3 regions of the Citrobacter sp. Igbk 17 genome follow, and region 1 is predicted to be linked to each of the others. Evidence: predicted binding sites of a transcription regulator. Region 1 holds the regulator's gene; each other region holds the start of a gene.
What was found. The regulator LexA, encoded in region 1, represses DNA repair genes until DNA is damaged. The targets are predictions, from matches to a motif close to TNCTGTATGTACATACAGNA.

Region 1 (10,628 bases):
TCACGGCCGTTAACCAGCACTGGCGTACCCGACGGCGCAGCTCGCGGATAACCATCGCCATACCCCATCGCCACCACTCCGAGACGTGTGTCGCGTTCGCTCTGCCATGTGCCACCATAACCCACTGGCTCACCAGATTTATGCTCGCGCACGGCAATCAGGCTTGATGTCAGTGACATCACTGGCTGGCAACCAAAATCTTCTCCGATGGAGTGATTTTCCAGCGGCGATACACCGTACAGAATCAGACCCGGACGCGCCCAATCGAAGTGAGACTGCGGCCACAGCAAAATACCGCCAGATGCAGCAATTGATCGCTGCCCCGGTTTACCTGCGCAAAAGCTATTGAAGATATCGAGCTGCTTTTCGGTCGCGCCACACTCAGGTTCGTCGGCACGGGCAAAGTGGCTAACGATATTGACCGGCTGGCGCACGTTTTCACATTGCGTCAAGCGCTGATAAAACGCCTCAGCCTGCTCCGGGCGTACGCCCAGGCGGTGCATACCCGTATCGAGCTTCATCCAGACAGTGACAGGTTCAGTCAGTTCGGCCGCTTCCAGAGCATCAAGCTGCTCCTGGTTATGTACGGCAGTATGCAGACGCTGCGCGGATATCGTCGGCAAATCGGAAGCATCAAAAAATCCCTCCAGCAGCAGGATGGGTTGCGTGATCCCTCCCGCGCGTAGCCGCAGGGCTTCTTCAAGACGAGCGACACCAAAAGCGTCCGCATCCGGGAGCGTTCGCGCGGTCTCTAACAGACCATGGCCGTAAGCGTTCGCTTTCACGACCGCAACCAGTTTACTGGCAGGTGCCAGTTCACGCAGACGTTGCAGGTTGTGTCGCAGAGCGCGGCGGTTAATGACAACAGTTGCCGCTTGCATTTTAATTCCTTAATAAAAGAATCGCCTAAATCATTCGTGTTGCAGAAAGGCGACAAGCCTGAGAATCCCCGGGAGCTTAGTAAACTAAGTGACCGGGGTGAACAGGCGTAGCCAACGCATCTGCAGCATGAAGGATGACGGAGATTTATTCGTCGTCGTATTGTGGGCCCGCATAATTATCGAATCGCGACCACTGTCCGTTAAACGTCAGACGTACCGTACCGATTGGGCCGTTACGTTGCTTACCAATAATGATTTCTGCGATCCCTTTCAGGTCGCTGTTTTCGTGATAAACCTCATCACGATAGATAAACATGATTAAGTCGGCATCCTGCTCAATAGAGCCTGATTCACGCAAATCTGAGTTGACCGGGCGCTTGTCAGCACGTTGTTCCAGAGAACGGTTAAGCTGTGACAGCGCCACCACCGGCACATGCAGTTCTTTCGCTAACGCTTTCAGCGAGCGGGAAATTTCGGCAATTTCCAGCGTACGGTTATCGGAAAGCGACGGTACACGCATCAGCTGCAGGTAGTCGATCATGATAAGTCCGATACCGCCGTGTTCACGGGCGATACGGCGTGCGCGCGATCGCACTTCCGTTGGCGTCAGACCGGAGGAATCATCAATATAGATGTTTCGTTTCTCCAGCAAAATACCCATTGTTCCGGAAATCCGCGCCCAGTCTTCATCATCCAGTTGACCGGTACGGATTTTGGTCTGGTCCACGCGCGAAAGCGAGGCCAGAGAACGCATCATGATCTGTTCTGAGGGCATCTCGAGACTGAAGATAAGAACCGGCTTATCCTGCAACATCGCCGCATTTTCGACGAGGTTCATCGCAAATGTCGTTTTACCCATCGACGGACGTGCCGCGACAATAATCAAGTCCGACGGCTGTAGACCCGCGGTCTTTTTGTTGAGGTCGTCATAGCCGGTATTCACCCCGGTGACGCCGTCGTGCGGCTGCTGGAACAACTGTTCAATACGCGCGACGGTGGCATCGAGCACATCGGTAATATTTTTCGGGCCTTCGTCTTTATTGGCGCGGCTTTCGGCAATTTTAAAGACACGGGATTCCGCGAGATCCAGCAGGTCTTCACTGGAGCGTCCTTGCGGATCGAAACCCGCTTCCGCAATCTCATGGGCCACCGAAATCATGTCACGAACAACGGCGCGTTCGCGGACGATATCAGCATAGGCGCTAATATTCGCCGCACTTGGCGTGTTTTTAGATAACTCAGCCAGGTATGCAAAACCGCCGACGCTGTCCAGTTGCCCCTGAACTTCCAGCGACTCTGCCAACGTAATCAGGTCGATAGGTTTTCCCATCTCCTGCAGGCGATGCATTTCGGTGAAAATATGCCGATGTGGGCGGGTGTAAAAGTCCTCCGCAACCACGCGCTCGGCCACATCGTCCCAGCGTTCGTTATCCAGCATTAAACCGCCCAACACCGACTGTTCCGCTTCAATCGAGTGCGGCGGTACTTTCAGCCCGGCGACCTGGAGATCGCGCTCACGAGCATCAGTCTGTTGTTTGTTGAAGGGTTTATTTCCTGCCATAGTGAATGGAGTTACCGAGATAATGATTGGGTCGAAAGATTACCACATTTCTGGAGGAAGCATGGCAACACGTATTGAATTTCACAAGCACGGCGGCCCTGATGTACTGAAGGCTGTGGAGTTTACGCCCGTTGACCCGGCGGAACATGAAATCCAGGTCGAGAACAAAGCGATTGGCATCAACTACATCGACACCTACATCCGCAGTGGACTTTATCCGCCTCCCTCGTTACCCAGTGGTCTGGGCACAGAAGCCGCAGGCGTGGTCAGTAAAGTCGGCAGCAAAGTGACGCACATTAAAGTTGGCGACCGTGTGGTGTATGCCCAGTCAACACTTGGCGCGTACAGCTCAGTGCACAACGTGCCAGCCGATAAAGCCGCCATTCTGCCTAATGCCATCTCTTTTGAGCAGGCAGCGGCCTCATTTCTGAAAGGGTTGACCGTTTTTTATCTGTTACGTAAAACCTACGAAATCCAGCCCGACGAGCCCTTCTTGTTCCATGCTGCAGCGGGCGGCGTTGGGCTGATTGCCTGCCAGTGGGCAAAAGCGCTGGGAGCGAAGCTGATTGGTACTGTCGGCAATGCGCAGAAGGCGCAAATAGCGCAGCAGGCCGGTGCATGGCAAGTGATTAACTACCGTGAAGAAAGTATCGTCGAACGGGTTAAGGAAATCACCGGTGGTAAAAAAGTACGGGTGGTATACGACTCGGTGGGGAAAGATACCTGGGAAGCCTCACTGGATTGCCTGCAACGCCGGGGATTGATGGTCAGCTTTGGCAACGCCTCCGGGCCGGTAACCGGCGTTAACTTAGGTATTCTGAATCAGAAAGGCTCGCTGTATGTCACGCGCCCTTCTCTGCAGGGTTACATCACCAACCGCCACGAATTAACGGAAGCCAGCAATGAGCTTTTCTCGTTGATTGCCAGTGGGGTGATTAAAGTGGATGTTGCGCCTGGTCAGACATTCGCGCTGCACGACGCACGGCGTGCCCATGAAGTGCTGGAAAGCCGCGCCACGCAGGGTTCGAGTTTGCTGATCCCGTGAGACTTCCCTCTTAAATAATTCAAGCAGCCAACACACCTGCGGTTTGAATTATGACGGGGAAAGAAAGAATTAGGGCTTCCCGCAGGAAGCCCTTTCTTTTTTTAGTTCGGCTGTATGTAGGGTACAGCTCGATGAATTCGTTAACCACGCAATAGTGACAGATTTGATAATCAATTCCTATTTGGTTCTAAAGGCAATGTTGCAGGTTGTGACGCACCGCTCAATACCTCAGTAAAAGCGGCGGTTATTGCGCTGATACTGTGGGACTTTTGGCGCTTTAATCGCCTTAATCACCCACACCACGGCGACGGCCAGCAGCAGCCAGGGAAGCAGTTTAATCATCAACGCAAACATCCCACCGAGGAACATCACTACCGTCGCCACCATCAGCGCGGCGAGGATGCCCAACAGTGATATGCCAGTGACCATCAACATGATAAAAAAGCCAATCACAAAAAGTAGTTCCAGCATGACGCTCTCCCGAAATGAAATTCTCTCCATTGCATTACAAGAAACATGCCAAAATTAATGCATTGATTTATAACGAAAACGCCCCGCGATAAAACGCAGGGCGTGGTGAAATTGACTAACTTTTGGTGAGAACTTAACGCTTATCTGCGACCAGTTTCAGCGCATGTTCCAGAACGTTAATATCAGCCCCGGCTTTATGCGCATTTTCACTCAGATAACGACGCCACTGACGTGCGCCTGGAATGCCCTGGAACAACCCGAGCATATGTCGGGTCACATGCCCCAGATACGTCCCCTGACTCAGCTCCCGCTCAATATAGGGATACATGGCGCGCACCACGGCGACAGGGTCAGCATCCGGAGTAGTCGCAGCAAAAATTTCACGGTCGACCGATGCCAGAATCCCCGGGTTTTGATAGGCTTCCCGACCCACCATTACGCCGTCCATATATTGCAGATGCGTCTTTGCTTCTTCCAGTGATTTAATTCCACCGTTTATCGACATCGTCAGGTGCGGGAAATCACGCTTCAACTGATAAACACGGTCATAATCCAGCGGCGGGATCTCACGGTTTTCTTTCGGGCTTAACCCGGACAGCCAGGCCTTGCGGGCGTGGATGATAAACATCTCACACTCACCGTTACCGGAAACCGTATTGATGAAGTCACACAGGAATTCGTAGCTGTCCTGGTCATCAATGCCAATACGCGTTTTCACCGTCACCGGAATCGACACCACATCGCGCATCGCCTTCACGCAATCGGCGACCAGTTGCGCATTCCCCATCAGGCAAGCGCCAAACATCCCGTTTTGTACGCGATCGGAAGGGCAGCCGACGTTGAGGTTAATCTCGTCATAACCTCGTGCTTCAGCCAACTTTGCGCACTGGGCCAGCGCGGCCGGATCGCTCCCACCTAGCTGCAGTGCAACCGGATGTTCTTCTTCGCTATACGCCAGGTAATCGCCTTTGCCATGAATAATTGCCCCGGTGGTCACCATCTCCGTATAGAGCAACGTCTGGCGGGACAGCAGGCGCAAAAAGTAACGGCAGTGTCTGTCCGTCCAGTCGAGCATCGGCGCGATAGAAAAACGATGAGCGGGAAAAGCGGTAGACTGAGATTCAGGCAGCATGGCGAATATTCAAGCATCCGGTTAAAAAAGGGGCGCTACTATAGCATAGACCGTTGCGATAGTGAGCCACATCGTCGTGGATAGCGCCCTTCGTTCGCGTAGATCGTCATTTCCGCCCAGGTTTTCCGTCGTGTGGACCAAAAAACTGTGGAGGATGGTCAACCCAGCGATCCTCACGCGTGACCGCGTAGACCGGATTGAGCGGATAGTAGATACGGTTATGCTTCTTGTTCGCCTCACCGACGACCAGCAGCCGCACCTCGTCGCTGGTGTTGTTGATAAAAGTGTGGCACACGCCGGTTCCTGCCGGAAAACCGACGCTATCGCCGGGTTCCAGCTTCCATAAGTAACCATTTATCCAGGCTTCCGGGTAGCCTTCCAGCACGTAGATAAACTCTTCTTCATCGCTTTCAGCGTGTGGATAAGAAGTACGACGCCCCGGCGGCAGGCGTTCGTGATGAATGCCTAATCGCCCTAACCCCAACCTGCGGGCCAACGGCGCGCCAATAGAAAATAGCTCATCGCTACCTGGATAGGTGGAGTCATCAGGCCCCTCAACTTCACGCCAGTGGCGAATACAATCGGGTCTTTTCATGTTAATTTTCCAGTGTTGCGATGCGTCAGGTATAGCACACAGCGGTGGATCTCGGCGTTTTAAGCAGAACATGATAAAGTAAGGGATTAACCTTCCACACAAATCGAGGCGCCAAATGGACAAAACCACCACGCAGGAGTTATTGGCTCAAGCTGAAAAACTCTGTGTGCAACGTAACGTGCGACTAACGCCACAACGCCTCGAAGTGCTGCGCCTGATGAGCCTGCAGGAAGGGGCGATCAGCGCCTATGATCTGCTTGATCTGCTGCGGGAAACCGAGCCGCAGGCCAAACCCCCTACCGTGTATCGTGCGCTTGATTTTCTGCTTGAACAAGGTTTTGTGCACAAAGTGGAATCCACCAACAGCTATGTGCTCTGTCATCTGTTCGATCAGCCAACCCATAGCTCGGCAATGTTTATTTGTGACCGCTGTGGCGTGGTAAAAGAAGAGTGTGCGGAAGGCGTGGAAGATATTATGCATACGCTGGCAGCTAAAATGGGATTTGCTCTGCGCCATAACGTGATTGAAGCCCACGGCCTGTGTCCGGCATGTGTGGAAGTGGAATCATGCCGCCATCCTGGCGATTGCCAGCATGACCATACCATTCAGGTGAAGAAGAAAGTCGGGCGGTAAATAAAAGAGCGAACATCCTTGTACTCTCAGGAGGGAGGGGTTAATTACCAGCGGTAATCGTTGCGTTTTTCCCAATCTTTAACTTCTTTCTCCGCCTGATCTTTCGCGTACCCGTATCGTTCCTGGACTTTACCTACCAGTTGGTCGCGTTTACCTTCAATGACCGTCATATCATCATCAGTCAGTTTGCCCCATTGCTCTTTCACTTTACCTTTGAACTGTTTCCAGTTACCGCTGACTTCGTCTTTATTCATCATCAAGTCCTCATCGTTAGGTTGTGAATAGCGAGAGTGCTGCGCCCGGATACATGCTGTTTTTGCTGGGCGTGATAATAAGTGTAGTCAGGGATTCTGGGTTTTATTTACTATTCAGAATTTTTAACCATAAGCATCAGGCAAACCAGGTGCCATTACGCCAGTGACGTCGCCAGATGAAGGCCAGTGAAAGCCCGCGCAGCGCGAGAAAAACGGTTAACGCCAGCCACAAGCCGTGGTTTCCAAGCCACGGTAAAGCCAGTAGCGTTAACGCGAAACCCGCGGCCGCAACGGCCATGCTGTTACGCATTTCCGCGGCTCGTGTTGCGCCAATGAACATCCCGTCCAGCAGATAACACCAGACGCCCACCAGCGGTAAAATCACCTGCCAGATGAGATAGCGATCGGCCAGAAGTTGGATCTGCGGCAATGAGGTCAATAGCGTAATGATCTGCTCGCCGAACAGGGCATAGACCAGGGAAAACAGGATCGCCACGATACCCGACTGCCGGCAAGCCGCCCGCCAGACATCCAGCAACTGGCTACCATCGCGTGCCCCATAGGCCTGGCCAGAGTGCGCTTCTACAGCATAGGCAAATCCGTCCAGCGCGTAGGCGGTAAACGTCAGCAGGGTCATCAGAACGGCATTAACCGCAATGATATCGCCCCCCAGACGCGCGCCCAGCACCGTGATAGCGCCAAAACAGAGTTGCAGCAGCAACGAGCGCAGCATGATGTCGCGGTTAAGCGCCAGTAAACGGCGGAAGTTGCCGCGCCACGCAAGCTTCAACATCGCCAGCGAAATTCCGCGTATATGCAGGACTTTACGTACCATCATCAGGCCGATCAGCAAAGTGGCATATTCGGCAATCACCGTCGCCAGCGCCGCGCCCTGCACGTTCATATGCAGGCCCATCACCAGCCACAAATCGAGCGCGATGTTAAGCACATTGCCAACAATCAGCAGGATAACCGGCGCGCGTGCATACTGGACGCCAAGCAGCCAGCCAAGCAGCACCAGATTTGCCAGCGAGGCGGGCGCGCTGAGCCAGCGGATTTCCAGGAACCTTCGGGCCTGCTCCAGCACCGCTTCACTACCTCCCACGATATGTAACGCCAGGCTGATAATCGGTGTACGAAACAGTGCGATAAGCAATCCGGCACCCAACGCCAGCATCAGCGGCTGAACCAGCGCGCGTGCCAGTGCCTGCGGATTTTTCGCGCCGAACGCCTGGGCTGTCAGACCGGTGGTACTCATGCGTAAAAACAGCAGCAGCATAAAGAGAAAACTGGTCGCTGTTGCGCCAACGGCAACGCCGCCAAGATAGACCGGGCTATCCAGATGACCAATCACCGCCGTGTCCACCAGCCCCAGCAGTGGAACAGTGATGTTGGAGAAAATCATCGGTAAGGCAAGGTGCCAAAGTGCTTTATCAGAGGAGGTAAAGAAAGGCATGGAAAGGAGCCTGAAAAGAAATTAACGCGTTTTTGTAGACCCGATAAGCGTAGCGTCATCGGGCAATTTGCCGGAGAGCGGCGTAAACGCCCTTTCCGGCCTACAGGAAATCAGCTGATCATTACAGCCATTCACCGTTACGAATCACGCCAACAGCCAACCCTTCAATAGTGAAGCTTTGCTCACGTAGATCAACAATAATTGGCTTAAACTCGCTGTTTTCTGGCAGAAGTTCAACCTTGTTGCCCTGCTTTTTCAGGCGCTTAACCGTGACTTCATCATCAATACGGGCAACAACGACCTGGCCGTTACGTACGTCCTGCGTTTTATGCACAGCCAGTAAATCGCCATCCATAATCCCGATATCTTTCATCGACATACCGCTGACGCGCAGCAGAAAATCGGCGTTCGGTTTGAACAGTGATGGGTCAACCTGGTAATGGCCTTCTATGTGCTGCTGTGCCAGAAGTGGCTCACCGGCCGCGACACGACCAACAAGCGGTAAGCCTTCCTCTTCTTCCTGCAGCAGACGAATACCACGCGATGCGCCAGAAACAATTTCCAGCACACCTTTCCGCGCCAGCGCTTTCAGGTGTTCTTCAGCCGCGTTTGGGGAACGGAACCCCAAACGCTGCGCGATCTCCGCACGCGTCGGTGGCATACCTGTCTGGCTGATGTGATCTCTAATGAGATCAAACACCTCTTGCTGCCTGGCCGTTAACGCTTTCATTCCGCCCCCTGGGTGTATATACAGTTATGCTGTGAGTATATACAGCTAAAGGCGAATTTGGAACCGCAAACTGCACAAAAAACAGGAGATTTATGAAGTTGTGGAATCTTTATCGCAAATGCGACCACAACAGGATGCCCCAGGTGATCAGAGCGACGAAAATAGAAAGCAATACCGCAGCCGATCCCATATCTTTCGCCCGGCCAGAAAGCTCGTGATACTCAGAACCAACTCGGTCGACAACCGCCTCAATGGCGCTGTTCAGAATTTCAACGATCATCACCAGCATCACCGAACCAATCAGCAGTACGCGGGTAATTGCGTCAACGTCCAGCCAGCAGGCAATGGCTACCCCCAACAGTACGGCAACGCTTTCCTGACGGAATGCCGCCTCATTGATCCATGCGGCGCGGAAACCTTTCCAGGAATAGCCTGCTGCTTTGATAATCCGGGTGAATCCAGTGGTATTATTGGCCATCAAAAGAACCTTTTTACATTATTAGCGTTAGTATTATTGTCTCGTTACCCTGTTTGTTTCAGGGCATAAGCAAAGCTGCGCGAAGTATGACGGGATACCACAGAAATTCACTAAACTTTCTGATATCCTTGCAGCGCATTTGCATTATTAACCAGAGGCTTTACATCGTTTATGTCCGGCTGGCCACGAATTTACTACAAATTACTGAATTTACCATTAAGCATCCTGGTAAAAAGCAAGTCTATCCCGGCGGAACCCGCCCCGGAATTGGGACTCGATACCTCTCGTCCCATTATGTACGTCTTACCGTACAACTCAAAAGCTGACTTGCTGACACTGCGTGCCCAATGTCTGGTGCACGACCTCCCCGATCCCCTGGAACCGCTGGAGATAGACGGGACTTTGCTGCCGCGCTACGTGTTTATACACGGCGGCCCGCGTGTATTCACCTATTACACGCCAAAAGAAGAGTCCATCAAGCTGTTCCATAACTATCTCGATCTGCATCGCAGCAACCCCGATTTGGATGTGCAGATGGTGCCGGTATCGGTGATGTTTGGCCGAGCCCCAGGGCGCGAGAAAGGCGAGGTCAACCCGCCACTGCGCATGCTGAATGGCGTGCAGAAATTCTTTGCCGTCTCCTGGCTGGGGCGCGACAGTTTTGTCCGCTTCTCACCTTCCGTCTCCCTGCGCCGCATGGCAGACGAACACGGCACAGATAAAACCATCGCACAGAAACTGGCACGCGTGGCGCGTATGCACTTTGCCCGCCAGCGCTTAGCCGCGGTTGGCCCTCGCCTCCCTGCCCGCCAGGATCTGTTTAATAAACTGCTGGCCTCAAAAGCCATCGCACGCGCGGTGGAAGATGAAGCACGCAGCAAAAAAATCTCCCATGAAAAGGCGCAGCAAAACGCTATCGCATTGATGGAAGAGATTGCCGCGAATTTCTCCTATGAGATGATCCGCCTGACGGACCGTATCCTGGGCTTTACCTGGAACCGTCTGTACCAGGGAATTAACGTTCACAATGCCGAGCGCGTACGCCAACTGGCGCACGACGGGCATGAAATCGTCTATGTGCCGTGCCACCGCAGCCATATGGACTACATGCTGCTGTCGTATGTTCTGTACCATCAGGGGCTGGTTCCACCGCATATCGCTGCAGGTATCAACCTGAACTTCTGGCCGGCAGGTCCGATTTTCCGTCGTCTGGGCGCATTCTTTATTCGTCGTACGTTTAAAGGCAATAAGCTCTATTCCACCGTATTCCGCGAATACCTGGGCGAGTTGTTCAGCCGTGGTTACTCGGTTGAATACTTTGTCGAAGGTGGCCGCTCACGTACCGGCCGTCTGCTTGACCCGAAAACCGGCACCCTGTCGATGACCATCCA
Region 2 (10,628 bases), on a different contig from region 1:
CTGCCGATAAAGTTGATGCGTTAAAAGCGTTGGTCAGCACGTATCAGGAGATCCTGAAAAACGAGCTGGAAGCAAAAGAGAAGAATCTGGCGCTGCTGCTGGATGCCGTCAGCAACGACAAAGCCGCACTGACTACCCAGTCTCGCGATAGCTTCATTCGTCTGCTGAACGCGACGCCAAACGGTGTAATCCGCAATTCCGACGTGGCAAAAGGCGTTGTAGAAACCTCGCTGAACGTTGGCGTTGTGACCATGACTGACGATAATGTACAGATTCACTGCCTGGTTCGTTCGCTGATCGACAGCGGTAAAGACTACGTGGTAAGCATGCTGGATTCCCTGGGCAAGCTGGCTGGCGCGAAAACGGAAGCCAAAGGTGCGTATCCTGGCTGGCAGCCGGATGCAAACTCACCGGTTATGCACCTGGTGCGTGAAACCTATCAGCGTCTGTTCAACAAGACGCCGAATATCCAGATTATCCACGCAGGTCTGGAATGCGGTCTGTTCAAGAAACCGTATCCGGATATGGACATGGTTTCCATTGGGCCGACTATCACCGGCCCGCACTCTCCGGATGAGCAGGTTCATATTGAAAGCGTCGGTCATTACTGGACGCTTCTGACCGAGCTGCTGAAGTCTATTCCCGCGAAGTAAGTCTCTGCAATAAATGCCGGATGGCGCTGCGCTTATCCGGCCTACGCGCTGGTTTGTAGGCTGGATAAGGCATTTACGTCGCCATCCGGCCTGCACGCTGATTTGTAGGCCGGATAAGGCATTTACGCCGCCATCCGGCAATACGTTAGCGTCAAATCCCCAACAGTAGCTGTCTTTCCATCTGCGGATCCAGCAGCGTTACGTGTAATCCCACCAGCCTTACCCCGCGCCCTCCCCGACGTTCATTCCAGGTATTGCGCGCCGTCGCGATCAGATCCTCTTTATTTAAGCGCGGCCAGACGTGTTCCTGCGTCGTCTGCTGAAAATCATTAAACTTTAACTTCACCCCCTGACGGGCGATGAAGAGATCAGGTTTAACCTTTGCCAGCCGCCGCTCCAGTTCCGGGTAGAGTCGCTCAATAATCGCCTCACACTCCGACCATTCATGAATATCTTCCGCCAGCGTGCGCTCGACACCGACTGACTTTCGCAGCCTGTCGTTATTCACATCGCGTTCATCAATACCCTGACTACGTTCCCACAGCACACGACCAAACTTACCAAACCGCTTAAGCAGCAGGGCCAGATCGTATTTTTGAACATCTTCACAGGTCCGCAATCCCATCGATTCCAGTTTCGCGGCAGAGACTTTGCCGACGCCGGGTATTTTCCCCAACGGTAACGTTCTGAGGAATTCGGGAACATCCGCGGGAGTAATCACATATTGCCCGTTGGGTTTATTCAGGTCGGAGGCGATTTTGGCCAGAAATTTAACCGGAGCAACCCCCGCAGAAGCGGTTAGCTGTAGTTCGTTGAAAATCGTCTGACGGATCTCTTGTGCCATCAACGTGGCCGAGCCGTGGCAGTGGGGACTGTCGGTCACATCAAGATAGGCTTCATCCAGCGAAAGGGGTTCGATGAGCGAGGTATAGCGAGAGAAGATGGCCTGAATCTGGCGAGAGGCCTCTTTATAAGCGTCGTAACGGCCGGGTAATAAGGTGAGATGCGGGCACAGTTTTAGCGCCATTCCTGTAGGCATTGCGCTACGCACACCAAACTTTCGTGCCGGGTAATTGGCGGTGCTGATGACACCCCGGCGTTCGCGACTGCCACCAATAGCAATGGGGATGTCGCGCAGGGCCGGGTTATCACGCATTTCCACCGCCGCGAAAAAGCAGTCCATATCGACATGTATGATTTTGCGCATCGCTCGCCTCCCATAATACTGTTTAAGTATACAGTATTTTTATGATATGAGAAGCCTGCACCCGACCCGCAAAATGACAAATCCATGATGAATGCCAGACGGGATTATGCCCCCCTAATGTGAAGGGCGAAAACCCCCTTAATGAACGACGGGAGCAGGTTGTTGGCGCAAAGACGTCACCTTCTTCTGTTTATCCAGTTTGTTCACCAGCGGCTGCACAATTTTCTCTCCGTGCTGGCCAAAATATTGATACAGCGTGTCAGAGGCACTTTGCGTCAACACCATGATTTCAATGCGTCGGTTACCTGCACTTTCAGGATTCTTGGCATCCAGCAGCATTTGATCGGCCATTGCGCTAACCTGCATCACTTTACTCTGAGGCATTCCGGCATCCTCCAGCACACGACGGGCCGACAGTGCACGGTCGCCGGAGAGATTCCAGTTGTTATAGACATTGCTCTTGTAACTCATCGCGTCCGTATGCCCGGTGATGATGAGTTTGTTGTCCAGCGAATCAAACACCGGGGCCAGTTCAACCAGCAGCGCGTTAAAAAAGGGCGTAATTCTGGCGCTACCCCGTTCAAACATATTCCGGTTCTGGTCGTCTTTAATCAATACGCGTAGCCCCTGGGGCACAATCTCCATCTCCAGGTTGGCTTCCATATGCGCATTCCTGGCAATCACGCTAATGTCGGTTGCCAACTCACCCAACTCGCTCGCCGATTTTTTCTTTAACAGGGCCGTTTTCTCATTCACATCACGCGCTTTCTTTTCTGTTTCTGCGCTCACCGTTGCCGTCTCTTTCGGTGCAGCGGTCTTCTCTTTATCCAGATTCGCGCGGGTGATACTTTGATTTTTCGTCGTAGAAGGTAGAGGTTGCTTGCCAATCTTATTCAGTGGCGCAAGCCCACCGCCGTTAAAGATGGATTGACCATGCAAGGCCGCCACGATGTTTTCTCGTTCTGATTTACTGACGCTGTTTACAATCAACTTCATTGTGGTAACCAAAGGCGCAGAGCGAATCTCCGAGGTTTCTGCCCGCTTTACGCTGGACGCCATGCCCGGTAAGCAGATGGCGATCGATGCCGATCTGAATGCCGGGCTTATCAACCAGCAACAGGCGCAGACTCGCCGTAAAGATGTCGCCAGCGAGGCCGATTTCTACGGTGCAATGGACGGCGCATCAAAATTCGTACGCGGGGATGCCATCGCCGGGATGATGATACTGGCGATCAACCTGATTGGCGGTGTCTGCATCGGAATCTTTAAATACGATTTAAGTGCCGAGGCGGCCTTCCAGCAATACGTGTTGATGACCATCGGTGACGGCCTGGTTGCGCAAATCCCGTCTCTGCTGCTATCGACGGCTGCGGCAATCATCGTGACGCGCGTCAGCGATAATGGCGATATTGCTTCCGACGTTCGCACACAACTGTTGGCCAGCCCTTCCGTGCTGTATACCGCCACCAGCATTATGTTCGTGCTGGCGGTGGTACCAGGGATGCCGCACTTCCCGTTTCTGATTTTCAGCGGGCTGCTCGGGTTTACCGCCTGGCGTATGAGCAAACGACCGAAAGTCGCAGAAACTGAAGAGAAGAGTCTCGAAACGCTGAGCAAAGCCATCGCCGAAACCAGCGAACTGCAGGTCAGTTGGGAGACTATTCCGCTGATTGAACCCATTAGCCTGAGTCTGGGCTACAAGCTGGTGTCGCTGGTGGATAAATCGAAAGGCAATCCGCTGACCCAGCGCATTCGCGGCGTACGGCAAGTTATCTCCGATAACAACGGCGTGTTGCTACCAGAAATTCGTATTCGCGAAAACTTCAGGCTGAAACCCACGCAGTACGCCATTTTTATCAACGGAATCAAAGCCGATGAAGCAGATATCCCCGCAGATAAGCTGATGGCGCTCCCCTCCAGTGAGACCTATGGCGAGATTGATGGTGTGTTAGGTAACGATCCGGCTTACGGGATGCCCGTCACCTGGATTCAACCGGCGCAGAAAGCAAAAGCGCTCAATATGGGTTATCAGGTTATCGATAGCGCCAGTGTGATTGCGACACATGTGAATAAAGTCATCCGCAACTACATCCCTGACCTGTTTAACTACGACGATATTACACAATTGCATAATCGCCTCTCCTCGATGGCACCGCGGCTGGCTGAAGATCTCAGTGCTGCATTGAACTATAGCCAGCTGTTGAAGGTGTACCGGGCACTGCTTATTGACGGTGTTTCATTGCGCGATATCGTCACGATCGCCACTGTACTGGTCGCCAGTAGTGCCGTTACCAAGGATCATATTTTGTTAACCGCTGATATCCGTCTCGCGCTGCGCCGTAGTATTACCCACCCGTTTGTGCGCAAAGATGAGCTGGCGGTATACACGCTGAATAATGAGCTGGAGAACTTGCTGGCGAATGTGGTGAATCAGGCTCAGCAAAGCGGCAAAGTGGTGCTCGATAGCGTACCGGTCGATCCGAATATGCTCAATCAATTCCAGACCACTATGCCGCAGATTAAAGAACAGATGAAAGCCGCGGGTAAAGAGCCGGTACTGCTGGTCGCACCGCAGCTACGTCCTCTGCTCGCGCGCTATGCGCGGCTGTTTGCACCCGGACTGCAAGTACTGTCGTATAACGAAGTACCGGACGAACTGGAATTAAACATTATGGGAGCGTTGAGCTAACGTAAACCCAGGGCGGCAACTTAAGTCTTAACTTACTTTGTCGCTTTATTACATTACGTAAGAAATACAGGCAATTGATGGGATCGCATTACACTTACAGGGACTGAAATGTAATGGCACGGAAGCAGGCTGAAAAAATGGTGCCTCACGAACCGGGGCATCGTCGTTATTCCCGACAATGGCTAACGTTTATGGAGTTTGTCCATCGGCAGGAGGAGGCGAGCACATCCCCCCGCCAAAAACATCGACCGAAACGTAAAGAGCAGGCTTCCGCCACGTATTTACTGTTTGAACTGTGCGAGTTGCTCTTCGTCGGCGTACTGATCTTTGCTTTTATGACGCTACTCCTGCTGATTATGAATTAAAGAATCGTATTCTCCGTAAGAATACGCCGGGCGCCGAGGTAATGGTCTTGCCAAAACGCATCAGATAAATGACTTACCCGAATACTTTCTCCCGTGCGTGGTGATTCAATAAACTGATCCTGCCCCAAATAGACGCCCATATGATCGGCAATATCCCGACTGTGAATGTGAAAGAACACGAGATCACCACGACGAAGATCGCGATCAGCCACAATCGTTGCCCGTCGATAGTGATACATTTCGTTCGCCGTACGGGGCAACTTTGCTGCCAGTATTTTGTTGTAGGCGTAAAAAATCAGCCCACTGCAGTCAAAGCCCTGATCCGGGCTGGTCCCGCCCCACAAATAAGGTTTACCCAGTTGCTGCTCGAGACGATGGATAGCCACTTCAGTGATGTTGTGCAAATGATCGCTGCTAAGAAAATGTGCGTTCTCGGCGAGCGCCTGCCAATGGTGATCGCTGGCTTTAAGCGGCCCGGGAAACCATTCCGGGTGCTGCTTAATCAGCGCCCGATTCTGCTGGCGCAGCGCGCTTTTACTTTGCGCATTGCCTTCCACCACATAACTTGCCTGCTTTTTTACCTGCGCGTGGTACAGCTTCAGCAGCCGGGCGCGGTTACGCATGCGCATTTGCGCCGCATAGCTTAAATGGGCGTCAGATAAGAGGGGCTGAACTTTGGCGAGCGACGGCGATGAAAACACAACACACAAAGACAGCAGGCCCGGCAAAATACGTCGGGACGCAGAGACAAAAGACATGAAAAAAGAGTACCGAGGCAAACACGTTCAGCGCAGTCTAGCGCGATGGCCTGACAATCCGTTTTAATATTCGATTATTAAATAATTATTTTTTAAATTCAATGCATTAGAACTAGCACACTCATCAGGCATTACGACAAAAGGCCGATGAAAAAATACGCCACTGTCTGACTGCCTTTCTGCGCGATTTTCCGTATAAAGAGAAACTAAAGTGTAAACGGCGCACGAGAGACTTGCGAAAAACTCTCTTGGTGCTAATGTGAGCGCTCCAAATACAGACTTTTCTGATTTGGGGACTCTTTTTGCCGTCCTGGCGTGTGTAATCGTTTTATCAAGGAATAAGCAGTATGCGTAAAATCGCATTTTTTCTTGCGATGCTTTTATTGCCGTGCGTTTCATTTGCCGGTTTGCTGAGCAGCGGCAGCCCAACCACGCCAATCAGCAAAGAATATAAGCAGCAATTGATGGGGTCCCCTGTCTATATTCAGATCTTTAAAGAAGAGCGGACGCTCGATCTGTACGTCAAGATGGGCGAACAGTATCAGCTGCTCGACAGCTATAAGATCTGTAACTACTCCGGTGGCTTAGGGCCCAAACAGCGTCAGGGTGATTTCAAAAGTCCGGAAGGGTTCTACAGCGTTCAGCGCGGGCAACTCAAACCAGACAGTCGCTTTTATAAAGCCATTAACATTGGCTTCCCTAACGCCTACGATCGTGCGCACGGCTACGAAGGTAAGTACCTGATGATCCACGGTGCTTGCGTTTCTGTCGGTTGCTATGCGATGACCGACAACGGTATTGATGAGATTTTCCAGTTTGTGACCGGCGCTCTGGTATTCGGCCAGTCCAGCGTTCAGGTGAGCATTTACCCGTTCCGCATGACTGACGCGAACATGCAGCGCCATAAGTTTTCGTATTACAAAGATTTCTGGTCGCAGCTAAAACCGGGATACGATTACTTTGAACAAACGCGTAAGCCACCGACCGTTTCCGTTGTCGATGGCCGTTATATCGTCAGCAAGCCGTTGAGTCACGAAGTCATTCAGCCACAGCTGGCATCAAACTACACGCTCCCCGAGACAAAATAGCGCCCACTCGCCTGGCATAATCTTTTGCCAGGTTTCGTTGCCCGTCAGTGGCTGAGTAGCAATAACAGTGACCACATCATTGGGTGTGGTCTCTGAGCTAAAATCAATTTCCACATCCTGATCCAGCAATGTCGCCACGCCAAACGGCGCACGACGCGTGATCCAAAACAGGTTGGTCGAACAGAAGGCCATCACATAGCGCCCGTCAGACAATAGCATGTTGAAGACGCCCTTCTCTCGCAGTTCTCCTGCCAGCGCCGCGATATATTTAAACACCGCCGTCATATTACCCGGCGTGCGCGGATAACGCTCGGTCAGCTTATGCAGCAGCCAGCAGAAGGCTTTTTCACTGTCGGTTTCGCCGACCGGACGGAAATTACCGGTTTCCAGCGATTTATAGCCGCTCAGCTGTCCGTTATGGGCATAGGTCCAGTTGCGTCCCCACAGTTCACGCGTAAACGGGTGGGTATTTTCCAGCGCCACTTCACCCCGATTCGCCTGACGAATATGGGCAATCACGGAACAGGATTTAATGGGATAGTCTTGAACCAGTTTGGCGATAGGCGAATTAAAGCTGGGTTGCGGATCTTTAAACGTACGGCAGCCCTTACCCTCGTAAAATGTAATACCCCAGCCGTCTTTGTGCGGCCCGGTACCTCCGCCGCGCTGAACCAGCCCGGTGAAGCTAAAGCAAATATCGGTTGGCACATTGGCGCTCATCCCGAGCAGTTCGCACATACATCACCTACCTTAAAACGGTTAATTGCCTGATAAGACCAGCAAAGCACAGCTCGTAGGCCGGATAAGACGCTTGCGTCGCCATCCGGCACAATGCCCGATGGCGCTGCGCTTATCGGGCCTACACGTTCCAGGCCCGATAAGACCAGCAAAAATTACCCGCTTACTTAACCATCTCTTTTTCGATCAACTGGATCAGGATATGGATCACTTTGATATGAATTTCCTGGATACGGTCGGCATAGCCAAAGTGCGGCACGCGAATTTCAATATCTGCGCTACCGGCCATTTTACCGCCATCTTTGCCGGTCAGGGTGATGACTTTCATTCCCTTCTCACGCGCCGCAGCAATCGCTTTAATCACGTTACCGGAGTTACCCGAAGTCGAGATGCCTAACAGGACATCGCCTTCACGGCCAACCGCTTCAACGTAGCGGGAGAATACATAATCGTAACCAAAATCGTTGCTGACGCAGGAGATGTGGCTGACGTCAGAGATAGCGATAGCCGGGTAGCCCGGGCGGTTTTCACGATAGCGTCCAGTCAGCTCTTCGGCGAAATGCATCGCATCGCAATGGGAGCCGCCATTACCACAGGAAAGTACCTTCCCACCGGCTTTGAAGCTATCTGCCAACAGGACCGCCGCGCGTTGAATGGCGTGAATATTGGCGTCATCTTTAAGAAAATTAGCCAGCGTTTCCGCCGCTTCGCTCAGTTCGTTACGAATAAGATCCTGGTACATGAGGATATCCTTCAGCATGAATGTAAATGACAAGATGCAGTGTACCGGATAGCGCTACCAGCGAGAAGTACAAGCCACAGGAATGGCTGCTGCTTTTGATTTTTTGTGCCGGTTAAAACAACAACAATGTGAGCTTTGTTGTAATTATTTTGTAAACACATTGCTAAAAGAATTTACATACACTACAACCATATCATCACAAGTGGTCAGACCTCCTACAAGCAAGGGAGCTTTTCGTTATGATGATTTTGAGTATTATCGCTACGGTTGTTCTGCTCAGCGTTCTGTTTTATCACCGCGTGAGCTTATTCCTCAGCAGCTTAATTTTGCTCGCCTGGACGGCTGCGCTCGGCGTGGCTGGCCTGTGGTCAGTCTGGCTGCTGGTTCCTCTGGCCATTATTCTCGTACCGTTTAACTTTACCCCGATGCGTAAATCCATGATTTCCGCTCCCGTGTTCCGCGGTTTCCGTAAAGTCATGCCGCCAATGTCGCGTACTGAAAAAGAAGCGATCGATGCCGGTACAACCTGGTGGGAAGGTGACCTGTTCCAGGGCAAACCTGACTGGAAAAAACTGCATAACTATCCGCAGCCGCATCTGACTGCTGAAGAACAAGCGTTTATTGACGGCCCGGTGGAAGAAGCGTGCCGCATGGCGAACGACTTCCAGATAACCCATGAACTCGCGGATCTGCCGCCGGAACTGTGGGCGTATCTGAAAGAACACCGCTTCTTCGCGATGATCATTAAGAAAGAGTACGGCGGACTGGAATTCTCTGCGTATGCTCAGGCTCGAGTACTGCAAAAGCTCTCCGGTGTTTCTGGGATCCTGGCGATCACCGTCGGCGTACCTAACTCATTAGGCCCTGGTGAACTGCTGCAGCATTACGGCACCGAAGAACAGAAAAACCACTATCTGCCGCGTCTGGCACGTGGTCAGGAAATCCCGTGCTTTGCACTGACCAGCCCGGAAGCCGGCTCCGATGCCGGTGCGATCCCTGATACCGGCGTGGTTTGTATGGGCGACTGGCAGGGCCAGCAGGTGCTGGGTATGCGCCTGACCTGGAACAAACGCTATATCACGCTGGCTCCTATTGCTACCGTTCTGGGTCTGGCGTTTAAACTCTCTGACCCGGAAAAACTGCTGGGTGGTGAAGAAGATCTCGGCATTACCTGTGCGCTGATCCCAACCTCAACACCGGGCGTACAAATTGGCCGTCGTCACTTCCCGCTGAACGTGCCGTTCCAGAACGGACCTACGCTGGGTAAAGATGTCTTCGTTCCGATTGATTACATTATTGGTGGCCCGAAAATGGCCGGCCAGGGCTGGCGTATGCTGGTGGAATGTCTGTCAGTAGGACGCGGCATTACCCTGCCGTCTAACTCGACGGGCGGCGTTAAATCCGTCGCCATGGCGACTGGCGCATATGCGCATATCCGTCGCCAGTTCAAAATCTCTATCGGCAAGATGGAAGGTATTGAAGAACCGTTGGCACGTATCGCCGGTAACGCCTATGTGATGGATGCCGCAGCGTCGCTGATAACCTACGGCATTATGCTGGGTGAGAAACCAGCGGTGCTGTCGGCTATCGTGAAATATCACTGTACTCACCGTGGACAGCAGTCAATCATCGATGCAATGGATATTACTGGCGGCAAAGGCATCATGCTTGGCGAAAGTAACTTCCTGGCCCGTGCTTATCAGGGTGCACCGATCGCCATTACCGTCGAAGGCGCCAACATCCTGACGCGTAGCATGATGATCTTCGGTCAGGGCGCAATTCGCTGCCATCCATATGTACTTGAAGAGATGGCTGCGGCGCAGAATAACGACGTGAATGCGTTCGACAAACTGCTGTTTAAACATATTGGTCACGTAGGCAGTAATAAAGTGCGCAGCTTCTGGCTTGGTTTGACTCGCGGGTTAACCAGCAGCACGCCAACCGGTGATGCCACCAAGCGTTACTACCAGCACCTGAACCGTTTGAGTGCCAACCTGGCATTACTTTCAGATGTGTCCATGGCCGTATTGGGTGGTAGCCTGAAGCGTCGTGAACGTATCTCTGCTCGACTGGGTGATGTGTTAAGTCAGCTGTATCTGGCCTCCGCTGTGCTGAAGCGTTATGACGATGAAGGCCGAAATGAAGCCGACCTGCCGCTGGTTCACTGGGGCGTACAGGATGCGTTGTACAAAGCTGAACAGGCGATGGACGACTTGCTGAAAAACTTCCCGAACCGCCTGGTTGCCGGGTTGCTGAATGTGGTCATCTTCCCTACCGGTCGCCACTACCATGCACCGTCTGACAAGCTGGATCATAAAGTCGCGAAGATTCTGCAGGTTCCAAGCGCCACCCGTTCTCGTCTTGGCCGCGGTCAGTACCTGACGCCAA
Region 3 (10,628 bases), on a different contig from region 1:
TCAGAGGATTTCACTCGTAGAAAGCTGGTTGGTGCAGGCAGGAGCGCAGAACGTGTTTATCACCAGCGCGCTGGAAAATACCGGGGTCGATGAGATGTTCATTTTTCTGAATGCAAAGGAACCGTCATGTCTCATAAAATAATGGCCATAAACGCGGGTAGCTCTTCACTTAAGTTTCAGTTACTGGCGATGCCGCAGGGTGAAATGATCTGCCAGGGACTGATTGAACGTATCGGGATGTCTGACGCGCAGGTCACGCTTAAAACACCCGTACAGAAATGGCAGGAGACGTTACCCGTTGCCGATCACCGTGAAGCAGTAACGCTGTTACTGGAAAAACTGCTTAGCCTGAACATCATCAAGAGTCTGGAAGAGATCGATGGCGTCGGTCATCGCGTCGCACATGGTGGTGAGTCTTTTAAAGACTCCGCCCTCGTCAACGATGAAACACTGGCCGAAATAGAACGCCTTGCAGAACTGGCGCCACTGCATAACCCGGTTAATGCGCTGGGGATCGCCGTTTTTCGTCAGTTATTACCCGAAGCCCCTGCCGTTGCAGTTTTTGACACTGCTTTTCATCAGACGCTGACTGAGCCTTCTTTTATTTATCCTCTGCCCTGGCGCTATTACTCAGAGCTAGGAATTCGGCGTTACGGTTTTCATGGTACCAGCCACAAATACGTCAGTACCGCGTTGGCTGAAAAGCTGGGTGTCCCGCTCAGCGCACTGCGCGTCGTATGTTGTCATCTTGGTAATGGCAGCAGCATCTGTGCCATCAAGGGTGGAAAATCGGTGAATACCTCGATGGGTTTTACACCACAGTCTGGCGTGATGATGGGTACGCGCAGCGGAGATATTGACCCGTCTATTTTGCCGTGGATTGCCCTGCGTGAAGGCAAAACACCGCAGCAACTTAACCAACTCCTTAACAATGAGTCGGGATTACTTGGGGTTTCCGGTATCTCATCAGACTATCGTGATGTTGAACGCGCCGCAGATGAAGGCAACTCACAGGCTGCACTCGCACTTACGCTGTTTGCAGAACGAATTCGCGCCACAATAGGCAGTTATATTATGCAGATGGGCGGCCTAGATGCTTTGGTATTTACGGGTGGAATTGGTGAAAACTCAGCCCGAGCACGCGCTGCGATTTGCCACAATCTGAATTTCTTAGGTCTGGCCGTTGATGATGAAAAAAATCAGCGCAACGCAACCTTTATTCAAACTGAAACTGCGCTGGTCAAAGTGGCCGTTATAAATACCAATGAAGAGTTGATGATCGCGCAGGATGTTATGCGTATAGCGATATCAGAAACTGTGACATTGGGCATTCCTGCTTAATCCTGCCGCACCGCAAATTGCGGCAAATCATGGTAATAGCGCGATCGCCATGACACTATGCGCCGAGGATTGCTGATCACAAAGGTGAAGACGTGGCTGTTGCGCAATGTCCCGCATCGTGCGGAGAACTTATCCAGGGCTGGATTCTGGGCAGTGAGAAACTAGTCTCCTGCCCGGTTGAATGGTATAGCACCGTCGAGGTCAGCTCTGGTTCACCACAGGTGGATGAACGGCCACTGTCGCGAGCGATGGTTGACCGGTTATTGCAGCACTGGCACTACCCGGCGCATATCAGTCAGGATATTCGAATAGATATCCAGTCAACGATTCCCATTGCGAAAGGAATGGCCAGTAGCACCGCGGATATTGCCGCCACCGCGCTTGCCACCGCTCATTTTCTGGGTCATCAGCTAGATGAACCTACACTGGCGCAGCTTTGCGTTTCTCTTGAACCTACCGACAGCACCGTTTTCCATCAGTTAACCCTTTTCGATCATAACGACGCCTCTACGCAAATTCCCTGTGAAGCGCAGCCCCAGCTTGACCTGTTGGTTCTGGAAAGCCCGGAAACACTACGTACCGCGGATTATCACCGCATTCCCCGCCAGCCCGGGCTACAGGCAGGTGCTCCCGCGCTTAAACGCGCATGGGAAAAAGTACAGGAAGCCTGTATTAGTCAAAATCCCTATCGAATGGGAGAGGCGGCCACGCTTAGCGCAATCGCCAGCCAAATGTTGTTGCCAAAACCAGATTTCGATTCGCTATTGGCGCTGGTAGAAGAATGTGATTTATACGGGGTGAATGTTGCGCACAGCGGCAGCGTGGTGGGTCTGATGCTGGACAGAAAACGTCATGATGTTGATTACATCAAATGGATGCTGGCACAGAAAAAACTGACAACTCACTGGCCTGAGCAGCATTTACTGCGGATGGTAACAGGTGGGGTAAAACTACAGTAGGGGCCACTGCTTAGCAGTGCCCCCTACTGCCATAAAACGTTACTCTGCTTTCGCTTCGCCGTTTTTCACTTCACCCATGGCTTTCAGCTTTTTAGAGATATCACGACGCTCTTTAGAGATCTCTGCATTTTTGATGATGTAATCATCTACACGATCTTCATAGTCGCTTTTCATGCTGGCGATGATGCCCTGGATAGCATCAACGCTCATGCCCGGCTTGATGTAGTCGCTCAGGTTGTCCAGCAGCAGGACGCGTTTCTGGTTGTCACGGATCTTTTTCTCAACGTCCTGGATTTCACGTTGCAGTTTGTTTTTACGACGGAACAGACGAACAAATTCCAGCACGTCCTGGAAAGAAGGCTTGGTAGTTTCCATTTTTACACCCCTGATAATGTGAGATTCGGATTCGTTAAAACAACGGCTAAAGTGGGTCAACATTACTTTCATGCCCGCCATACTTCAAGTTGCATCTGCATTGATAATGCATGGCTGAAACCTGAATTATCGAGGGTAAAGCCATTGCAGTTACCAATGGTTTTAGCCTTTTTCAATATCATACCCTTAATCTTTGCTGAATCGAAGCAGCAGTAGAACCAATCCCCTCATCTGCTCTTTATTTGCGCAGCGCGCGACAAATTAAATGTGAGAGCAATTCCAGTTGCCGTGCCATCTCCATATTCAACCAGACATAGCCGTGAATAGGTGTTTCAGCAACATTATCGCCTTTATGCTCAGCGATGAGTTGGCGCAACTCCTCCACGGTGTCGTTGAGTTTTTCCGTATTGGCGAGTATCGGCTGTGGATTGCCTTCATAAAGCGCATGAGCGATCGTCAGTAGCGCCTGTTGCGTTCTGAGCTGAGTTTCACGCAGGGTATGCGCGTTCAGCATCACAAAGTGGCTGGTACGCGTCGCCCACAGCGCGTTGATCTGCAGCTCAAGCATGCACACCAGATTGCGGTTAACCGTCTGAATAGCTTCAAAGATTGATTTTTGGATGTGGGTCTCTTTACTGGCAGGAACAATTAGTCCACGCATTTTGACAACGTCACTCAGTAGTTGTTGTAAATGCTTCTCCAGTCGGGGCTGTTCGAGCAAGTTAGGTGACAACGCAGCCTGATACACCCGGTTATACCCCGTGACACAATGCGCCAGTTGAATACGCCAGTGAATAAATGCCCGCTGCGGCCAGATACCGGTAAACAGCATCGCCAGTAACGATCCCAAAATCACGTCGCCACCGCGCCACAACGCTGTATTCATGTCACCCGCGGGAGCCCCGACGACGACGGCAAGCGTTATGCCAATCAGCAATGCCTGATAGGGTTTTTTACCTAATGCCAGCCAGCCGCAGAGAAACATCGCCACTGCGCACCATATCAGCATAAGCGGAAGTGACAGGAGTTCGAGACGCAGAGCAACCAGCCCAAGTACTGAGCCCAGAATCGTCCCGCCAATGCGTTCAAGCGCTCTTGGGACGACGTTACCCCAGAATGAAATGGGCCCCATAATCACCACCAGCGTGATCAGAGGCCATGTACCTTCAGGAATATCCAGCAGGCGAACCAACAGAAAAGTAAGAAGAAACGCCAGCGCAATGCGAATACCGTGCACCACGCGATAATGACGATACAAACGAATTTCAAAAGGACTCAGCGACTTATCGGCACGCACTCATCCACTCCGTCAGGGAATAGCAAAGAACAGAATTGTACCTGCTTTTTTAGTGAAAACATCACCGTTATCAGCAGGACTTTCACCCTGATTTACGCAAAAAACAGCTACTTCGGCTGTACTGGCACATACATTTCGATGTCCCAGTAACCGTCTTCCATGCCATTATTCATATAAATCTCAAAACAGGGTTTGGCTGCTATCTGGTATGTTGCGTCCTGCAGCAGAAGATTAAAAAATTGATACCATGGCGTCGCAAAGTCATGATTTTCAACACGAGCAACAGCAATAGCATACTCACCACCGGCCAGTTCAGTCAGTATCACTCCTTCGCTGTTCTCTGGGATCTCGAAATTCTCTGCGACGGAAACCACAGTATCGCAGCGCAGTTTGTCAGCAGGCACAACATCCGGGTTGTCGTAATAAACGGCGATCCATTCCAGCGGCACTATCTGCTTGTCATCCACCCACATGACTAACTGCTCAAAACCCTGCTTTACCGTTTGCTCCCACGGTCCAACCATGTGAAAACCGGCAATCCTGCGTTTATCGACCTGCTTTATCTCGTACTCCATATAACCTCCGTCATTACACTGTATTTATATACAGTGTAATTTTTGTGTATTACGGCCACAAGGAAATAGTGATTATTATGTGAGCAGTTTCGCACTCTTGCCAGTCAGTAGCATGGGTGAAAAATTACACCTTATGGTGGAAGTAATCGCTCAGACGCGAAAATACGCCGCCTTTACTGACCGATTCCAGGGTGACCAGTGGCCAATGCGCCACCAGCTTATCCCTGTCATAGAGTTCAATTTCCCCCACGCGTTGATGCGCGGCAATAGGCGCTACCAGTTCTTTCTTATCAAGAACATATTTTGCTTTGATATTCTGGACTTCAGCCTTAGGTAGCGCCATCCAGAAATCCTGCTCGGTGCCGAGGCTAATGTTTTCTTTATCGCCATACCAGATTCGTTCGACGCCGACTTGCTTACCGCTACGCAACACCTGCACCGTATCAAAATTTTGTTGCCCCCACTGCAGCAGTTTGCGTGCCTGATCCTCGCGTCCTTTCGCGCTCTCGGCGCCCATGACCACGGCAATCAAGCGACGCTGTCCATCAACTGCGGAGGCAATCAGGTTAAATCCTGCCCCGGATGTGTGCCCGGTCTTCAGGCCATCGATGTTCATCGTTTTATCCCACAGCAGTCCGTTACGGTTTTGCTGCGTGATACCGTTCCAGGTAAGACTCTTCTCACTGTACATGTGATAGAACTCAGGTTCCCCGTGAATAATCGCCCGGGACAACACGGCCAGATCGTAGGCCGAGCTATGCTGGCCTGGCGCGTCCAGCCCATGCACCGTTTCGAAATGTGTATCTTTAAGCTTCAGCTTCTCAACATAACTGTTCATCATCGCGACAAACTGTGGCTGTCCACCCGCGATGTAATCAGCCAGCGCCACGCATGCATCATTGCCGGAATCAACAATTAAGCCACGGCTTAAATCACGTACTGAAACGCGATCGCCTTCTTTCAGGAACATTAATGATGAGCCGACAAACACCGGATTATCTTTCGCCCATGCGTCACGTCCGACAGTGACGATATCCGTTGGGCTAATGCGATGGCTATCAATCGCACGATCGACAACATAGCCGGTCATTAACTTGGTCAGGCTGGCGGGGTTGCGTTGCTGGTGTTCATTACCGGCAGTCAGGATTTGGCCCGTGGTGTAGTCCATAAGCACCCACGCGCCAGCATTGATGGCAGGAGGCCGGGGTGCAAAACTGGCGACATCAGTCGCATGAGCGGACGAAAAACTTATCGCGAATAGCGAAGCGGCAATAAACAAACGGCGTTTCAACAGCATGTCCTCATAACCAGGAGAAATAGCCGTTCTTTTTACGGAAGTTCTGCCGAACAAACATGGATAAATTGCAAGAAAATGTGACATAAGGCACATTTTCTTGCTGTTAAAGAAAGAATGTCAGACGGGCTTCCCCTGCAAAATACGCGCAGGATTAGCCTTTATGTGATGCGGTTTCTGCATGATGGCTGCGATGACGGTGATAGCCGTCAATCATGCTGCGAAAGATTTGCCCCGGCGTGTCACCCAATGTGCACAGGTAAATATGTGCACAAATGAACAGAATGCCAACAATCGCCAACACCATATGCAGCACCAGTACCACCGGCCCGGCGCCGATAATCTGCGGGTAAAGACAGAGCAACCCGGTAATGATTAACAGCGGAACCAACGCATACATGATGGCCAGATAGGCTAACTGTTGCAGGGGGTTAAATTTATTCTCCGCTGTTGCCGCAAACGGATGTGCCTCACCTTTCATTATCCCATACAGATAAAAACGCGTTTGCAGCAGACAACGCTTTATCAGCCCGCTGAATTGCACACGATAGTGGCAACCGTTGCCGCTGGTGGCATTGATCATGACGAAGCCAATCCAGAAAGCCAGTAATGCGAATCCACACCAGGTGTGCACCTGCACCATCAGAGCTACCGGTCCGATAGAAAAATGGCCGAACAAACCGCTTAGCAGAAGCAGAATAAAAAGCAGCGCATTTCCCCAGTGCCAACGGCGGACAGCCAATGAGTAAAGGTAGTCACGGTGCTCTTCTCCAGCAGCCGTTTTGGGTGCCAGCATTCGACGCAGCAGTGCATGTATCACCAAACCGGCAATCATCAACAGAATGACTACACCTGCATAAATGAGCCACAGCGGCCAGTAGTCTGGCGCATAGTTAAGCTCTGCTCCCCAGATAGAATTCATACTTTTCCCTCCTGATGAATCTCTTTACGCCGGAAAATGCTTACTGCACCGCTACGCGTATCCTGCTGACGGTAAACCTCTTTTTGGTGAATCCAGTGCTGAATTTCAGGGTCATCACGGCGACCAAACCTCAGCGCATCCGTAGGGCATACGGAAACACAGGCAGGCGATTGTCCAGCGTCCAGACGGGTATCCGCGCAAAAGTTACATTTATCTGCAATTCCTGTTTGTGGGTTCAGGTAGCGCACATGGAACGGACAGGCGGCAACGCAATAATCACAGCCAATACAGCGTGACTTGTCCACCTGCACAATGCCGTTTTCGTCCCGAAACGAAGCGCCAGTCGGGCAGACGCTGACACAAGGCGCATCTTCACAGTGCTGGCAGGAGACGCGGACAAACTGGAAGTGAGACAGCACCTCAGGTTCATTTTCCGGTGAGCGGATCTGCACCTGCAGCCGGCTAAAACCTTCTGGCACGTCATTCAGGACTTTGCAGGCAACCGTGCACGCCTGACAACCAATACAGCGTTTCTCGTCATGCAGCATGACATACGGATTTGTTGACTGATTCATGATGTTCTCCTTTCTCATGCCCGACGAAGCGTAACGCCAGCGGTGTGGACCACCGTGCCGGATACCGGACTGGTCACATGTGGAAGCAAGTTGCCACAGTGGATCCCATGCGTTGTCGCTGCGGTTTTTGCGCCGGCCTTGGCGCCGAATCCCATATAGACGAACAGCGTATCGGGTCGAATACCAGCAGTGACCAGCGCTTTGCCTTTCTCCTTACCCGTCGCATTTTCAAGCCAGATGTCATCGCCGCTTTTAATCCCTTTTTCTCCAGCCGTTTTCGGGTGGATCCACACCGCGTTATCCCACATCAGCTCGCTGAGTAATGGAACATATTGCGTCGCGCCATTGGTGTGAACCGCGACTTTGCCTTGAATGAAATAGAGTTCATTGTCGGCCTTGAGCGCAAAATTGCGTGCACGAGGAATACCATAGCCCGGCAGGAGTGTTTCCAGTTCTTCAGAATAAAGTTCGATTTTTCCGGATGGGGATTTGAAGCGCAGTTGTTCGCCATACGTACCGTCATTGTCAACGGCCACTGCTCCCGGATACTGCGCAGTAAACTGGCGTACCGATTCAGGTTCGCGCAGCAACAGTGGAACGCCCCACTCCCGATACCCTTTCTGGCGCAGTTCAGCAGATAACGCATGGTCACCATTGAGCTGATACAGCTGGCGTACTTGCATATCTTGCCACGGATAGTACTGCCCAAGACCCAGTTGCTCGCCCAGCTCTTTCCAGATTTGCCAGCTTGGGCGCGCATCACCAATAGGCTCGACAACCTGCTGGCGCAGCGCATAGGCCGGATTCAGCCCCGACATATCAGAGACTTCTTCATCGCGTTCGAGGTAGGTGCATTCAGGTAGCAAGTAATCGGCATAGGCCGCGCTTTCGCTTAAATAGACATCGCAGCTTACCACCAGATCCAACTGCTCAACGGTTTTGACCAGATCCGGCCGACAGGTCACAGTTTGAAAAGGGTTATGCCGGGACATAATCCATCCTTTCACCGGATAAGGCGTCTGGTTTGACACAGCATCGATAATGCTCTGCACCACCCCACCACCCGCAGCGATGTATTTGAATTGTGGCGCGACCAGGTCAATACGCTGCGCCGTTGGCTTAGGGAGTTTGGCATCCGGTTTCGCCAGCACCGGAGCCACCTTCTCTCCCGCCAGCTTATTGTAGGTTGCAGCGGCTTTTTTCTGGTACATGCCGCCTTCGCGCTCAATATTTCCCAGCAGCACGTTGAGGGTGAAAATCATGCGCCGCATGTCGATCTCTTCCTGCGAAAAGGTCGCACGGTGACCAGGACTGACAATAGCATGGGGTGCGCAGGCCGCCATTTCACGAGTCACCCGGGTAATAACATCTGCAGGCACGTCGGCCAACTTTTGTGCCCATTCCGGCGTGGCCTCTTGTACCGCCTCTGCCAGTTGGTCAAAACCTGTTGTATAGCGTTCAACGAATCCCGCGTCATACAATTTTTCAGTAATCATGACGTGGCACATCGCCATCAGCACCGGTAAGTCTCCCCCCGGTTTAATCGCATGCCATTCATCCGCCTTACTGGAAAATACCGACAGTCGGGGGTCGAAGCTGACCATCTTCGCGCCCTTCTCTTGTGCGGTCATCAGTTCATGTGTATCGGCAACCTCAATCCCTTCATAGAGGTTATGTCCAAAAGAGACCATGTAGCGGGTATTGGCGATATCCATTGCTAAATCCCCACCCATCATCACTTTGGCGGCAATGGCTTTACCTGCTGGGCAAGTTGAAGCGTGCGTGAAGGTATTTGGTGAGCCAAAAGCCGTCGCCAAATGAAATAAATGGCTGGAAAGCGAACCGGATTTAGAGGAGAAGACAACGCCCTGCGGCCCGTATTGATTTTTTATTGCTGTCATCTTTTCGGCAATTTCTTGATACGCCTGTTGCCAGCTAATGACCTGCCATTCGCCACTGCCACGCGGCCCGGTGCGTTTCATCGGTTTCACAATCCGGTGCGGGTCGTTTACCAGGCTAACACCGCTGCCCCCGCGAGCACAAACGCGCGTGCCTTGCTGAGGGGCATTAGGGTTTCCCTGGATAAAAACTGTTTTATTATTAATCACCTGAGCCTGAATTGGACAGCGAAAGGAACACATTTCACACAGACTTGGCGTCAGGGATGTTTTCCCTTTAATACTCGCTGGCGAATTTCGCGCCAGTGCGCCAGGTGGGAAACTGCCTATTGCACAGGCCGAGCAGCCAATACCCACGCCCCGCAAAAAATTACGCCGACTAATGCCCATATAACCTCCTGTTATTAGATATATCCAATGATTATATGGCCTTTAAATTATTAATTTTTAACCTTACTCACATTTCATTACAATGAAATTTCGTTAACCGGCAAGAATAGAACCTATTGTTTATAAAAGAGTTTTAAAGTTTCCAGAACGCACTGGCAAACGTAAAAATAACAATAATAGTTATCAATCAGCTTATTTATAAACTTACACGATAACGTGACCTTATTTCATGAAATATCATTAAAACTCCAAATCTATTAATTCGTTTTATTTTAATCACGTTTACCGCAATTTTATTGCGGCCACCGCCGAGCATTGATAATCCCGTTGCTGATTACCGCGCTATTTTTTGGTATTCTTAGATAAGCGCTAAATTGATCCCGGACATAACTGAACAATGAATGACGGCAAGCAGCAACCTGGTTTTCTCTTCCACGATTACGAGACCTTTGGTACCCATCCGGCACTGGACAGACCCGCGCAGTTTGCGGCCATCCGCACAGATAGCGATTTCAATATCATTGGCGATCCCGAAGTCTTTTACTGCAAGCCCGCCGACGACTATCTGCCACAACCTGAAGCGGTGCTGATAACCGGTATTACGCCGCAAGAAGCACGTGATAAGGGTGAGAACGAAGCCGCATTTGCTGCCCGCATCCATGCGCTGTTTACCGTGCCGAAAACGTGTATCCTCGGGTATAACAATGTGCGCTTCGATGATGAAGTGACACGTAATATCCTGTATCGCAATTTTTATGATCCCTACGCCTGGAGCTGGCAGAACGACAATTCTCGCTGGGATTTGCTGGATGTAATGCGCGCCTGCTATGCGCTACGACCGGAAGGGATCAACTGGCCAGAAAACGACGACGGGCTACCCAGTTTTCGCCTTGAGCATCTGACCCGCGCCAACGGAATTGAGCATGCTAATGCCCACGATGCAATGGCAGACGTGTATGCCACGATTGCCATGGCGCAACTCGTAAAGTCACGTCAACCTCG

Region 2: the regulator LexA is predicted to act here: its motif matches at 1,877-1,896, upstream of dinB (DNA polymerase IV).
Region 3: the regulator LexA is predicted to act here: its motif matches at 4,564-4,583, upstream of sbmC (DNA gyrase inhibitor SbmC).

The regions. Positions count from the first base shown of each region.
Region 1 covers NZ_JANEWI010000022.1:56,185-66,812, forward strand. The annotation lists gene alr (alanine racemase) at 1-881, opposite strand, end outside; gene dnaB (replicative DNA helicase) at 1,027-2,442, opposite strand; gene NNO08_RS14245 (quinone oxidoreductase) at 2,504-3,487, shown strand; gene pspG (envelope stress response protein PspG) at 3,716-3,958, opposite strand; gene dusA (tRNA dihydrouridine(20/20a) synthase DusA) at 4,092-5,090, opposite strand; gene NNO08_RS14260 (cupin domain-containing protein) at 5,197-5,685, opposite strand; gene zur (zinc uptake transcriptional repressor Zur) at 5,801-6,319, shown strand; gene NNO08_RS14270 (CsbD family protein) at 6,364-6,573, opposite strand; gene dinF (MATE family efflux transporter DinF) at 6,710-8,029, opposite strand; gene lexA (transcriptional repressor LexA) at 8,151-8,759, opposite strand; gene NNO08_RS14285 (diacylglycerol kinase) at 8,869-9,237, opposite strand; gene plsB (glycerol-3-phosphate 1-O-acyltransferase PlsB) at 9,409-10,628, shown strand, end outside.
Region 2 covers NZ_JANEWI010000034.1:11,404-22,031, reverse strand. The annotation lists gene pepD (cytosol nonspecific dipeptidase) at 1-653, shown strand, start outside; gene dinB (DNA polymerase IV) at 805-1,860, opposite strand; gene lafU (putative lateral flagellar export/assembly protein LafU) at 1,999-2,919, opposite strand; partial or broken gene NNO08_RS18080 (flagellar biosynthesis protein FlhA) at 2,831-4,549, shown strand; gene NNO08_RS18075 (hypothetical protein) at 4,663-4,914, shown strand; gene NNO08_RS18070 (C40 family peptidase) at 4,911-5,672, opposite strand; gene dpaA (peptidoglycan meso-diaminopimelic acid protein amidase) at 6,020-6,760, shown strand; gene NNO08_RS18060 (class II glutamine amidotransferase) at 6,731-7,498, opposite strand; gene lpcA (D-sedoheptulose 7-phosphate isomerase) at 7,662-8,240, opposite strand; gene fadE (acyl-CoA dehydrogenase FadE) at 8,480-10,628, shown strand, end outside.
Region 3 covers NZ_JANEWI010000038.1:16,253-26,880, reverse strand. The annotation lists gene pduV (propanediol utilization protein PduV) at 1-142, shown strand, start outside; gene NNO08_RS19040 (acetate/propionate family kinase) at 127-1,341, shown strand; gene NNO08_RS19035 (L-threonine kinase) at 1,434-2,300, shown strand; gene NNO08_RS19030 (DUF496 family protein) at 2,340-2,675, opposite strand; gene NNO08_RS19025 (FUSC family protein) at 2,914-3,972, opposite strand; gene sbmC (DNA gyrase inhibitor SbmC) at 4,080-4,547, opposite strand; gene dacD (serine-type D-Ala-D-Ala carboxypeptidase DacD) at 4,672-5,844, opposite strand; gene phsC (thiosulfate reductase cytochrome B subunit) at 5,996-6,763, opposite strand; gene phsB (thiosulfate reductase electron transport protein PhsB) at 6,760-7,338, opposite strand; gene phsA (thiosulfate reductase PhsA) at 7,353-9,626, opposite strand; gene sbcB (exodeoxyribonuclease I) at 10,024-10,628, shown strand, end outside.